3 regions of the Vibrio sp. B1FLJ16 genome follow, and region 2 is predicted to be linked to each of the others. Evidence: riboswitches for the same ligand, from Rfam matches in the RefSeq annotation. Region 2 holds a riboswitch; each other region holds the start of a gene.

Region 1 (3,278 bases), on a different replicon from region 2:
TGCGCCAGCAAAATTCCGTTCAGGCCATAGATGGAAAATGGCAGCCTGGCATCAACACTTTGTAACCACTGAGCAATCAGACCGCTGTTCCCGTAAATCGCCAGTAATCCGAAAACACCGACCAGAACGGGCAATACTAAAGTGGAAGCAAACAGTTTGAGTAACAACTGCTTGCCAAAAAATGTACGCCGAGAAAGTGCATGCGCGACAGGAACGGCAAAACCCACACTGAGTAAGGTAGACAGAAAAGCCTGATAAAAGCTGAACTTAGTGACATGCTGATAATAAGGATCATCCCAGATTACCGACACATCTAAAGGCGGTGCCTGTAAAACTAAAGCGCTTAAGGCAGAAATAACAAAGGCCGCGATGACTATCGCGACCCCTATTCCTATTTTTGGTACATTATTCAAAAGAACCGCTCTTAGAAAGTCAGGGCGCTTTGCCACTCACGAATCCAGGTCTTACGCATTTTTGCCACTTCATCAGCGGTAAAGCTCAGTGACTTACCTGGTACGCTCAAGGTTTCAAAACCTTCAGGCAGAGCCACATTGGTAACCGGGTACATCCAGTTACCTGTCGGCATAGCTGACTGGAACTCATCACTCAAAATAAAGTTGAGGAACTCGTCCGCCAGTTTCGGGTTTTTGGTACCTTTAACCTTAGCAGCCACTTCCACTTGCATGTAGTGACCTTCAGAAAAATCAGCTGTAGCAAATTTAGCGTCATTTTCTGCGATCAGGTGATAAGCAGGTGAGGTAGTGTAAGAAAGCACTAAATCAGACTCACCTTTAAGGAACATCGAATACGCCTCTGACCAGCCTTTCGTCACCGTCACGGTTTTAGCTGACAGCTGCTGCCAGGCTTGTGAGGTATTGTCACCATAGATTGACTTCATCCACAGCATCAATCCCTGCCCCGGTGTAGAAGTACGGGGATCCTGATAAATCACTTTCAGATCGCTGCGCTCTTCAACCAGCTCTTTCATGCTTTTAGGCGGGTTAGTCAGTTTGTCTTTGTTATAAACAAATGCAAAATAACCATAGTCATAGGGTACAAACGTTTTGTCACTCCACCCATCTGGCAACACGGTACCGGAAGTATCGACATCATGTTCTGACAGCAAGCCTGTTTTCTTCGCCTCAGCCATTAAGTTGTTATCCAGACCTAACACGATATCTGCTTTGCTGTTATCGCCCTCCATTCGGAGACGGTTTAGAATCGATACGCCATCATCCAGTGCAACGAAATTAACGTCACAACCGCACTTGGCTTCAAAAGCCTGTTCGATTTTAGGACCAGGTCCCCAATCTGCGGCAAACGAATCATACGTATAGATGGTTAAGGTGTTGTCAGCGGCAAACGCTGAAGTCGTTGTGATTGCAGCAAGGGCAATCAGGCTTAGAGTGGGTTTCACGGCTCGCTCTCCATGTCTGGGAATTTGTGAGCGGCACAGGTTTGAGGCGGCTATTTGGGATGACGAATATCCAGACTCAATTCCTACGCCAGCATTATCTGGTTCAGGTAATACGGGTCCCCGCAGCCTAACTAGGTTAAGCCTTTAGGTCTCAGCGCCCACATATTGATAAACACAATACAAAATGGGTTTGCTCCCCGATGAGTTGCGTGGATTGTAACCCCAAATAACCTTGCGATGCTAGCAAGGTCATTGCGATTTATGAGTACTGCTGAAGATAAAAGTCTGTATTAGCAGCAAAACTCGTTCAGCAACGCTGATCATACCCCCAGCGAGGCACCAGACCTTGCTCAATGCCAAGATGATCGAGAATACGTGCAACCATAAAATCGACTAAATCTTCAATGCTCTTTGGCTGGTGATAAAATCCCGGAGCTGCTGGCATGATGGTGACTCCCATCTGTGACAGCTTATGCATGTTTTCCAGATGCAGGGTCGAGAATGGCGTTTCACGCACCACAAGCAGTAACTGACCACGTTCTTTCATGACTACGTCAGCGGCACGCTCGATAAGATTATCCGACATGCCATGCGCAATCGCCGCGACACTGCCTGCCGAGCACGGGCAAACTACCATTTGTTTCGGCGCAGCAGAACCGGAAGCAACAGGAGAAAACCAGTCATCTTTACCGCACACGGTGATATTGTCTGGCTTGCAATTCAGGTGAGCCACCAGAGCTTCTTGCGCCGCTTGCGGACCACTCGGTAGCTTGAGATCATGCTCGGTCGCCATGACAACGCGCGCAGCAGACGATATCAACACGTACACGTGATAGTCCGCAGCAACCAGACACTCCAAAAGCCGAAGACCATAAGGAGCTCCTGACGCACCAGTAAGTGCTAACGTAATGGCTTTTTTTTGCTGCTGTTTTTTGTGGGACATAACTGATTAAGCTTTTTGTTTTAACTGTTCGAGAAGTTTACCGTGAATACCGCCGAAACCACCATTACTCATCACCAGAATTTGGTCTCCGGATTTTGCTCTTTCAACGATTTTTGCGACAAAACGGTCTAAGTTAGCATCAACATAGGCCGGTTGCGGGCACTGGTCAGCGATTTCCTGTACAGACCATTCAATGCTGTCTGGCTGAAATAAGAACACTTCATCTGCACTGTGCAGTGAATCGGCCAGTGTATTCTTATGCACACCACGCTTCATCGTCGCGGAACGAGGTTCCAGTACCGCCAGAATGCGTTTATCACCAACTTTGTTGCGCAGGCCACCTACGGTCAGTTCAATAGCGGTTGGGTGGTGAGCAAAATCGTCATAGACGGTCACACCTTGCTCTTCACCTTTCAGTTCAAGTCGGCGCTTGGTATTAATAAAGCGACCAAGTGCCTGGCAGGCTAACTCAGGCGCCACACCAACATGCCTTGCGGCAGCAACGGCCATCAGCGCATTATCCACGTTATGATCGCCGACTAAATCCCACTCGACGGTCCCCACTTTCTTACCTTGCAGCGACACCTCAAATTTCGAGCCGTCGACAACCAGTTTATGCGCCTGCCAGTCTCCCTCTTCACCTGAAAACTGCTTTTCTGTCCAGCAACCACGTTCAAGCACATCACTCAGCGCCTTATCCTGCTTGGGAGCAAGAATCAGACCATTCCCCGGAACAGTACGCACTAAATGGTGGAACTGCCGCTTAATCGCTTCAAGATCGTCGAAGATATCCGCATGATCGAATTCCAGGTTATTCATGATTAAAGTGCGCGGATGGTAATGCACGAACTTAGAACGCTTGTCGAAAAAAGCACTGTCGTATTCATCTGCTTCTACAACAAAAAACATGCTTTCACC
Region 2 (3,278 bases):
CCACTCATTTGTCATGGTGCCATCATCGACCGCATTCACCGCGCTATGAGCAATCATTTCGCCCATTTTGTCGTGGAATACGGATGCTTTCTTCGCAACCGATGTGGTTTCGAGCAAGTGACCGCACGCTTCATGGAAGATAACGCCACCAAAGCCATTACCAATTACCACTGGCATTTCACCTGATGGACACGCATCCGCGCCAAGCTTAACCAAAGCTTGTTGTGCGATAGTCTGACCTAGCTCTTTAGCATCCAGCTGTTCACTGAACTCCCAGCCAGCTAGAGCGCCCGGACCTTCCATTCCTGAAGATTGTTCATTGCCTTTTTGCGCAACGGTGTTACCGGCAACGCGAACATAGTGACGTGTATCGTCAACATGTAAGCCTTCTGAATTGAAAATAGTTACCTGTTGTTCTCTTTGAAGCACACTACCGATAAACTGGCTGATATACTCACTTTCTGCGCGCGCAGCTTGGTCAACTTTCAACAAGAACGCGATTTTAGAATCCAGATTAGCGTCTTGGCTGAGAGGCAAGCGGCTACTGTGCTGAACTGGGTAGCGATTCAAATTAAGCGCACCCGCTGATGCAATTTGCTCACGTTTATCTTTCGCAGCGAGCAATGACGTGACGCGTTTAAGTTCCGCTTCGTCTGTGCTGTTGGTGTAGCCATAAAGCACTTTATGGCCGAAAAAGAGGCGAATCCCGATACCAAAATCGATACCTGAATTCACCTTGTCCACCTCACCAGAAGCGATCTGGACGGTGTTAGTTTGATGATGTTCAACGAATAACTCAGCGAAATCAGCTCCTAAAAATAGAGCATGATCGATCACTGACTTCGCTGTTACAGAATTAAGCATGAAGTCTCCTTGCTCGATGATCGTCTTAGCCTTCCAAATTAACCTGTTCTCGAAATAGTCAAACATTTACCGACTTCCTTAACCTAAGCCCAGGTTAAATAACTCACTGTTAATTCAGTAAAGTTATATTGGCAACGTGTAAAATCTTAACAGTTTTTTAACCTTGTTTTGTGCTAATCCTTGCTAAATGAGACCACGATTAATTATCAAAAATTCCAGTTTCTACGCTTTCGTCAGTGGGTTGCACTGAGGATTTGTGCGTTACAAATCAGGTATAAGCTTACTCTAACACTCGCATCGCATAAATGAACGCACAAGAATAATTACCCTCAAAAAAGCATACCCCTTGAGTAACTGTCCTGCTATCATCCTAGCGAAATAGTCGGGGGGCCACGCAGTACGCGTCGGCTGAGATCGAAATTCGAGACCCGTTGAACCTGATTCAGTTAGCACTGACGTAGGGAACTATGAGCACTTAGCCTTCACCTAATTTCCTAGGTTAGCAATAGCGGGTCCGAAAACCGATCTGTCTACAAGGGTCAAAGTCAGTTCCTATACGTCTTGTAATAGGAGCGACCATGACACAATCACAGCCTTATTCAGACAAGACGCCATCCTCACTAGTTCCCATCGTGTTAACGATCGCAGGATCAGACAGTGGCGGTGGTGCGGGTATTCAGGCAGACATCAAAGCCATGTCTGCGACAGGCAGTTTTGCTTGTTCTGTCATTACCGCCATCACTTCGCAAAATACTCAAGGCGTTTCCGCCATTTTTCCTATCCCACTTGAGCACGTAGAAAGCCAACTCGATGCGGTGTTTACCGACCTTAATATCGTGGCGGTTAAAATCGGCATGCTAGCAGACGCAAATATAATCAAAGTCGTTGCGAACAAAATTAAACAATACCAGCCGAAGCATCTAGTCATTGATCCGGTAATGGTGGCCACCAGCGGAGATTTACTCCTCGAGCACTCCGCGATCGACACATTAAAACACGAGCTCATTCCGCTCGCTGACATCATCACCCCCAATCTCCCTGAAGGTTCCGCATTAACAGGAAAGCCTGTACCTACATCCGAAGATGAAATGAGTGACATGATTGCGGATCTGCGTGCGCTGGGCGCTAAAGCAGTATTACTTAAAGGTGGTCATCTAGAGAAAGACGAAAACAGTAGCGACCTACTGATCATGCAAGACTCTTCAGAGCTCATTAGCGCCAAGCGTTTCCCTACTCAAAATACACATGGCACAGGTTGTACCCTCTCTTCTGCGATTGCTTCTTACCTTGGACAAGGATACGACCTGCCGAAAGCCGTGTATTTGGCTAAACAGTATATCTGTCAAGCGATCGCCCATGCAGATGAACTCGATGTCGGCAAAGGTCACGGCCCGGTTCACCACTTCTTCGCAAGCTCTAATTGCGGGAAAGATAAAGATGTTTGCTAATACGGCCGGAATTCAGCTTGTTAATGTCAGCCTGCGATACAACAACAGCGAGATACCAACGCTGGCGAGGTTAAACATGACGATCCCTTCGGGTCAGTGGACAGTAATATTAGGGCGCAGTGGCTGCGGTAAAACCACTATTTTGCGTTATCTGGCTGGCTTGCTAGATGACCAAGTTGAGTGGCAAGGCGAGCTAACAACAACCGATGGGTTAGCTCTTCACCAACGTATCGCCTACATGGCGCAGCAAGATTTACTGCTGCCATGGCTCAGTGTTTCGGATAACGTCTGTCTGAGTTCTCGCTTTTCTCATCCCAACTCAAATTCAGCAGCTCAGAGTAAGCGCGCTAGTCAATTGTTGAAACAAGTTGGCTTAGCTGACTACGTGTTTGCGAAACCCGATCAGCTTTCCGGAGGTATGCGCCAGCGTGTCGCCCTTGCCCGCACTTTAATGCAAGACAAACCCGTGGTTTTGATGGACGAGCCCTTCTCTGCGCTCGACGCTGTGACCAGACACAAGCTACAGACGTTATCCGCCACTCTGCTCAAAGAAAAAACTGTAGTGCTGATTACTCATGATCCACAAGAAGCGGTTCGTCTTGCCCACCAATTGTATATTCTGCAAGGTACGCCAGCACGGGCTCAATCTCTCATCGTTCCTGACTCTCTACCACCTCGCATACTGAATGGCGAATCTGCCACGTTGCAGCAAGAAATCTTAGAACAGTTGGAAAAAGATTATGAGTGATATGACTCAATACAACTCCATCTCGACACGCACCAATAAGAAAGATCGAGTCACTCATCCTGTGCTGAGATTGATGATCAGTACCGCTGTGATTTTAGGTCTGTGGCAATTGATAGTTGTCGCATTCAATATGCCGAGTTTCATTTTGCCAGCACCTGTTGATGTACTTAATAGACTGCTCTCCCGCTACGACGTATTGCTCGTACACACCTGGGTAA
Region 3 (3,278 bases), on a different replicon from region 2:
AGTACTAAAACCCTGTTCTTTCGCCAATAATAAACATTGCTGAACAAAACCCGTTAGCTCAATTAATGGTGACGGAATAAGGATTTTAGTCATCAGTCATCCACCTCGGCGTGTACAGCTGGGTGATAAAGTTCAGAGCCCGTCGAACGAAATTCTTCAGACTTTCTGCGCATGCCTTCTAGCGGATCATCTAACATCTTGATAGAAATCGCCTGATCAGCAGCAACTTGTTCAGTGTCCTTTGCATACTCTCTGACTTCCTGAGAAATCTTCATCGAACAGAATTTAGGGCCGCACATCGAACAGAAGTGAGCTACTTTCCCAGATTCTTGTGGTAACGTTTCGTCGTGGAAAGCACGCGCCGTGTCTGGGTCTAGTGAGAGGTTAAATTGATCTTCCCAACGGAATTCAAAACGTGCTTTAGATAGCGCATTATCACGAACCTGCGCACCAGGGTGCCCTTTTGCCAAGTCAGCGGCATGTGCAGCCAGCTTGTAGGTGATCATGCCTGTCTTAACATCCTCCTTGTTGGGCAGCCCTAAGTGTTCTTTAGGTGTGACATAACACAACATTGCACAGCCATACCAACCAATCATCGCTGCACCAATACCGGAGGTAATGTGGTCATAGCCAGGTGCAATATCTGTTGTCAGCGGACCCAGCGTGTAAAATGGTGCTTCATGGCAATGTTCCAGCTGTTGATCCATGTTCTCTTTGATCATGTGCATTGGTATATGACCAGGGCCTTCGATAATGACCTGAACGTCATATTCCCAAGCGATCTTAGTCAGTTCACCAAGAGTACGTAATTCAGCAAACTGTGCTTCGTCATTGGCGTCTGCGACTGAGCCAGGACGTAGTCCATCACCTAATGAAAGTGCAACGTCATACTTAGCACAGATCTCACAGATTTCGCGGAAGTGGGTGTAAAGGAAACTCTCCTGATGATGCGCTAAACACCATTTAGCAATGATGGAGCCGCCACGAGAAACGATACCAGTAACACGCTTTGCCGTCATCGGGACATAACGAAGTAACAAACCTGCGTGAATGGTAAAGTAATCCACGCCTTGCTCTGCCTGCTCGATTAAAGTGTCACGCATTACTTCCCAGTTTAGATTTTCCGCAATACCATTTACTTTTTCTAGCGCCTGATACATTGGCACAGTACCAATTGGCACCGGGCTATTACGTAATATCCACTCACGGGTCTCGTGGATGTTACGTCCTGTAGAGAGATCCATAACGGTATCCCCACCCCAGCGCGTGGCCCAGACAAGTTTCTCTACCTCTTCTTCGATTGAAGATGTTACCGACGAATTACCAATGTTCGCGTTCACTTTTACTAAGAAGTTACGCCCGATAATCATTGGTTCCGATTCTGGGTGGTTGATATTTGATGGGATAATGGCACGACCTTCTGCCACTTCTTTACGGACAAACTCAGCTGTGATGTCTTTTGGTAGGTTAGCGCCGAAGCTTTGGCCCGGATGTTGCTGAGTTAATGCCTCATCGCGATATCTAGCGCGCCCCATATTCTCACGTAAAGCGATGAATTCCATTTCCGGCGTGATAATCCCGTTACGTGCGTAATGAAGTTGAGTGACGCAATGTCCCGCCTTAGCACGTCGAATATGAGGTAGATTACCGTAACGCAGTTCATCCAACGTATCATCTTCCAAGCGCTCTTTTGCGTAAACAGAGCTAACATCTTGAAGAACTTCAGTGTCGTTTCTTTCTTCAATCCAACCTGCTCTGAGCTTTGGTAAGCCGCTGAAAAGATCAATAGAGTAATCAGGGTCAGTGTATACACCAGAGGTGTCATAAACGCGTACTGACTCATTTGATTCGAAAATAGGCGCCTCTTTAGAGCCACCGATGAGGCTATCAGCTAAAGAGATCTCACGCATCGGGACACGAATATCCGGGCGTGAACCTTCGACATAGACTTTATTTGAATTTGGGTACGGCTGTACCGAAAGAGTATCTATAAACTGTTTTGCTTCCAGTCTCGCTTGCTTGCGATTCGACATAGCATTTTTCCTTGCTTGTTATGCTAGATAAAAAGTATTGGGATAAAAATGCTTGGCGGATAGATGCGACAAGAGGAGTCGAAATATAGATAGCAAGATAGAATGCTTCGTCTATAACAACAATCGACGTTTTGATAGGTTAGCCAGAACAGATCTGGTGTAGGTATCTTCTCTTGTTCCCTTCGCAGATACTAATCTGATCAGGTTCAACGGATCCCGAATTAACGGTCTCAGCCTTATGGCACTCCGACAAGTGAAATCAGTATATTAAAACGGATTGATTAAACCAATCCGATCAGATGACATTTTGTCATCTTTTACTAGCTACGTATCATTAACTGGAAGCCAATCCATGCAGCTGAAATACTCAATGTAACATTCAAAAGAATGTTTAAGCCCATTTTGAAAAAGGCACCCTGTTGCATTAATAAAACGTTATCCATAGAGAATGTAGAAAAGGTAGTTAGCGCCCCTAAAAACCCTAACCCAATGATTTGTCGCCAAGGATCTGTAGCTAACATCTCGTTTTCAAAAGCGGCGATTAATAGCCCCATAATAAGAGAACCGACAACGTTAACGGTTAGCGTACCATAAGGGAAACCACGACCTAGAAGATACACGCACAGCTCAGAAACAAGATAACGAGAACACGCACCAAATGCTCCACCCACTGCGATAAAGCCTAAAATATAAAGTTGCCCCATAACTCCCCCCAAACTCTTTATGGCGACATTGTAATCAAAATCGACCTAATATCGTTAATACAAACTTTAAATTCAACGAATTTACCTCCCCCTATCGACAAAACATTCAAAAAGTTACAGGAGTCACTTTTTGGTGATTTATACCAATCACAGTAAATAAGTGATCAGAAATAGCGTAGGAAAAAATGCTTGATAACAAGGCAAAAATTTTTGGTAAGTAGTTATTCTACAATCAAAATTTTTAACGACGTTAACGAGTATTTTAGCAAGCTAGAATGATCAGTTATTTACTACGATTGGTATTACATTCAAATTAAATAAAAAAGGCTTGGTCAACGGCGACCAAGCCTTTTCATTAGATGTTGTGTTGTTTTGTATTTATCACTCCAGTCTGCCCGGAGTTCAGTTACTGCGATTAATTATTTTTTCAAAATGCGCTGCATTAAGTTTTCAATTCTAAGAGAGGCACAGAGTTTACGGTAGTAAATGAGCACCTTCGACATCAAAATGAAAATTTATAGTAAGTAATTTAGCCACCTAC

The links. Region 2 has a riboswitch for thiamine pyrophosphate ahead of thiD (bifunctional hydroxymethylpyrimidine kinase/phosphomethylpyrimidine kinase). Riboswitches for the same ligand answer to the same signal wherever they lie in the genome.
Region 1: another riboswitch for thiamine pyrophosphate. It lies ahead of thiB (thiamine ABC transporter substrate binding subunit); the one in region 2 lies ahead of thiD (bifunctional hydroxymethylpyrimidine kinase/phosphomethylpyrimidine kinase).
Region 3: another riboswitch for thiamine pyrophosphate. It lies ahead of thiC (phosphomethylpyrimidine synthase ThiC); the one in region 2 lies ahead of thiD (bifunctional hydroxymethylpyrimidine kinase/phosphomethylpyrimidine kinase).

What each region holds. Positions count from the first base shown of each region.
Region 1 is NZ_HG992749.1:314,398-317,675, reverse strand. Features, by position in the region: gene thiP (thiamine/thiamine pyrophosphate ABC transporter permease ThiP) at 1-413, opposite strand, end outside; gene thiB (thiamine ABC transporter substrate binding subunit) at 425-1,417, opposite strand; TPP riboswitch at 1,481-1,627, opposite strand; gene KHN79_RS01540 (flavin prenyltransferase UbiX) at 1,725-2,360, opposite strand; gene mpl (UDP-N-acetylmuramate:L-alanyl-gamma-D-glutamyl-meso-diaminopimelate ligase) at 2,367-3,278, opposite strand, start outside.
Region 2 is NZ_HG992750.1:122,659-125,936, reverse strand. Features, by position in the region: gene KHN79_RS14675 (TldD/PmbA family protein) at 1-864, opposite strand, end outside; TPP riboswitch at 1,238-1,345, shown strand; gene thiD (bifunctional hydroxymethylpyrimidine kinase/phosphomethylpyrimidine kinase) at 1,443-2,312, shown strand; gene KHN79_RS14665 (ABC transporter ATP-binding protein) at 2,302-3,060, shown strand; gene KHN79_RS14660 (ABC transporter permease) at 3,053-3,278, shown strand, end outside.
Region 3 is NZ_HG992749.1:3,021,561-3,024,838, forward strand. Features, by position in the region: gene KHN79_RS13830 (thiamine phosphate synthase) at 1-93, opposite strand, end outside; gene thiC (phosphomethylpyrimidine synthase ThiC) at 93-2,033, opposite strand; TPP riboswitch at 2,194-2,292, opposite strand; gene crcB (fluoride efflux transporter CrcB) at 2,354-2,737, opposite strand; gene ilvC (ketol-acid reductoisomerase) at 3,267-3,278, opposite strand, start outside.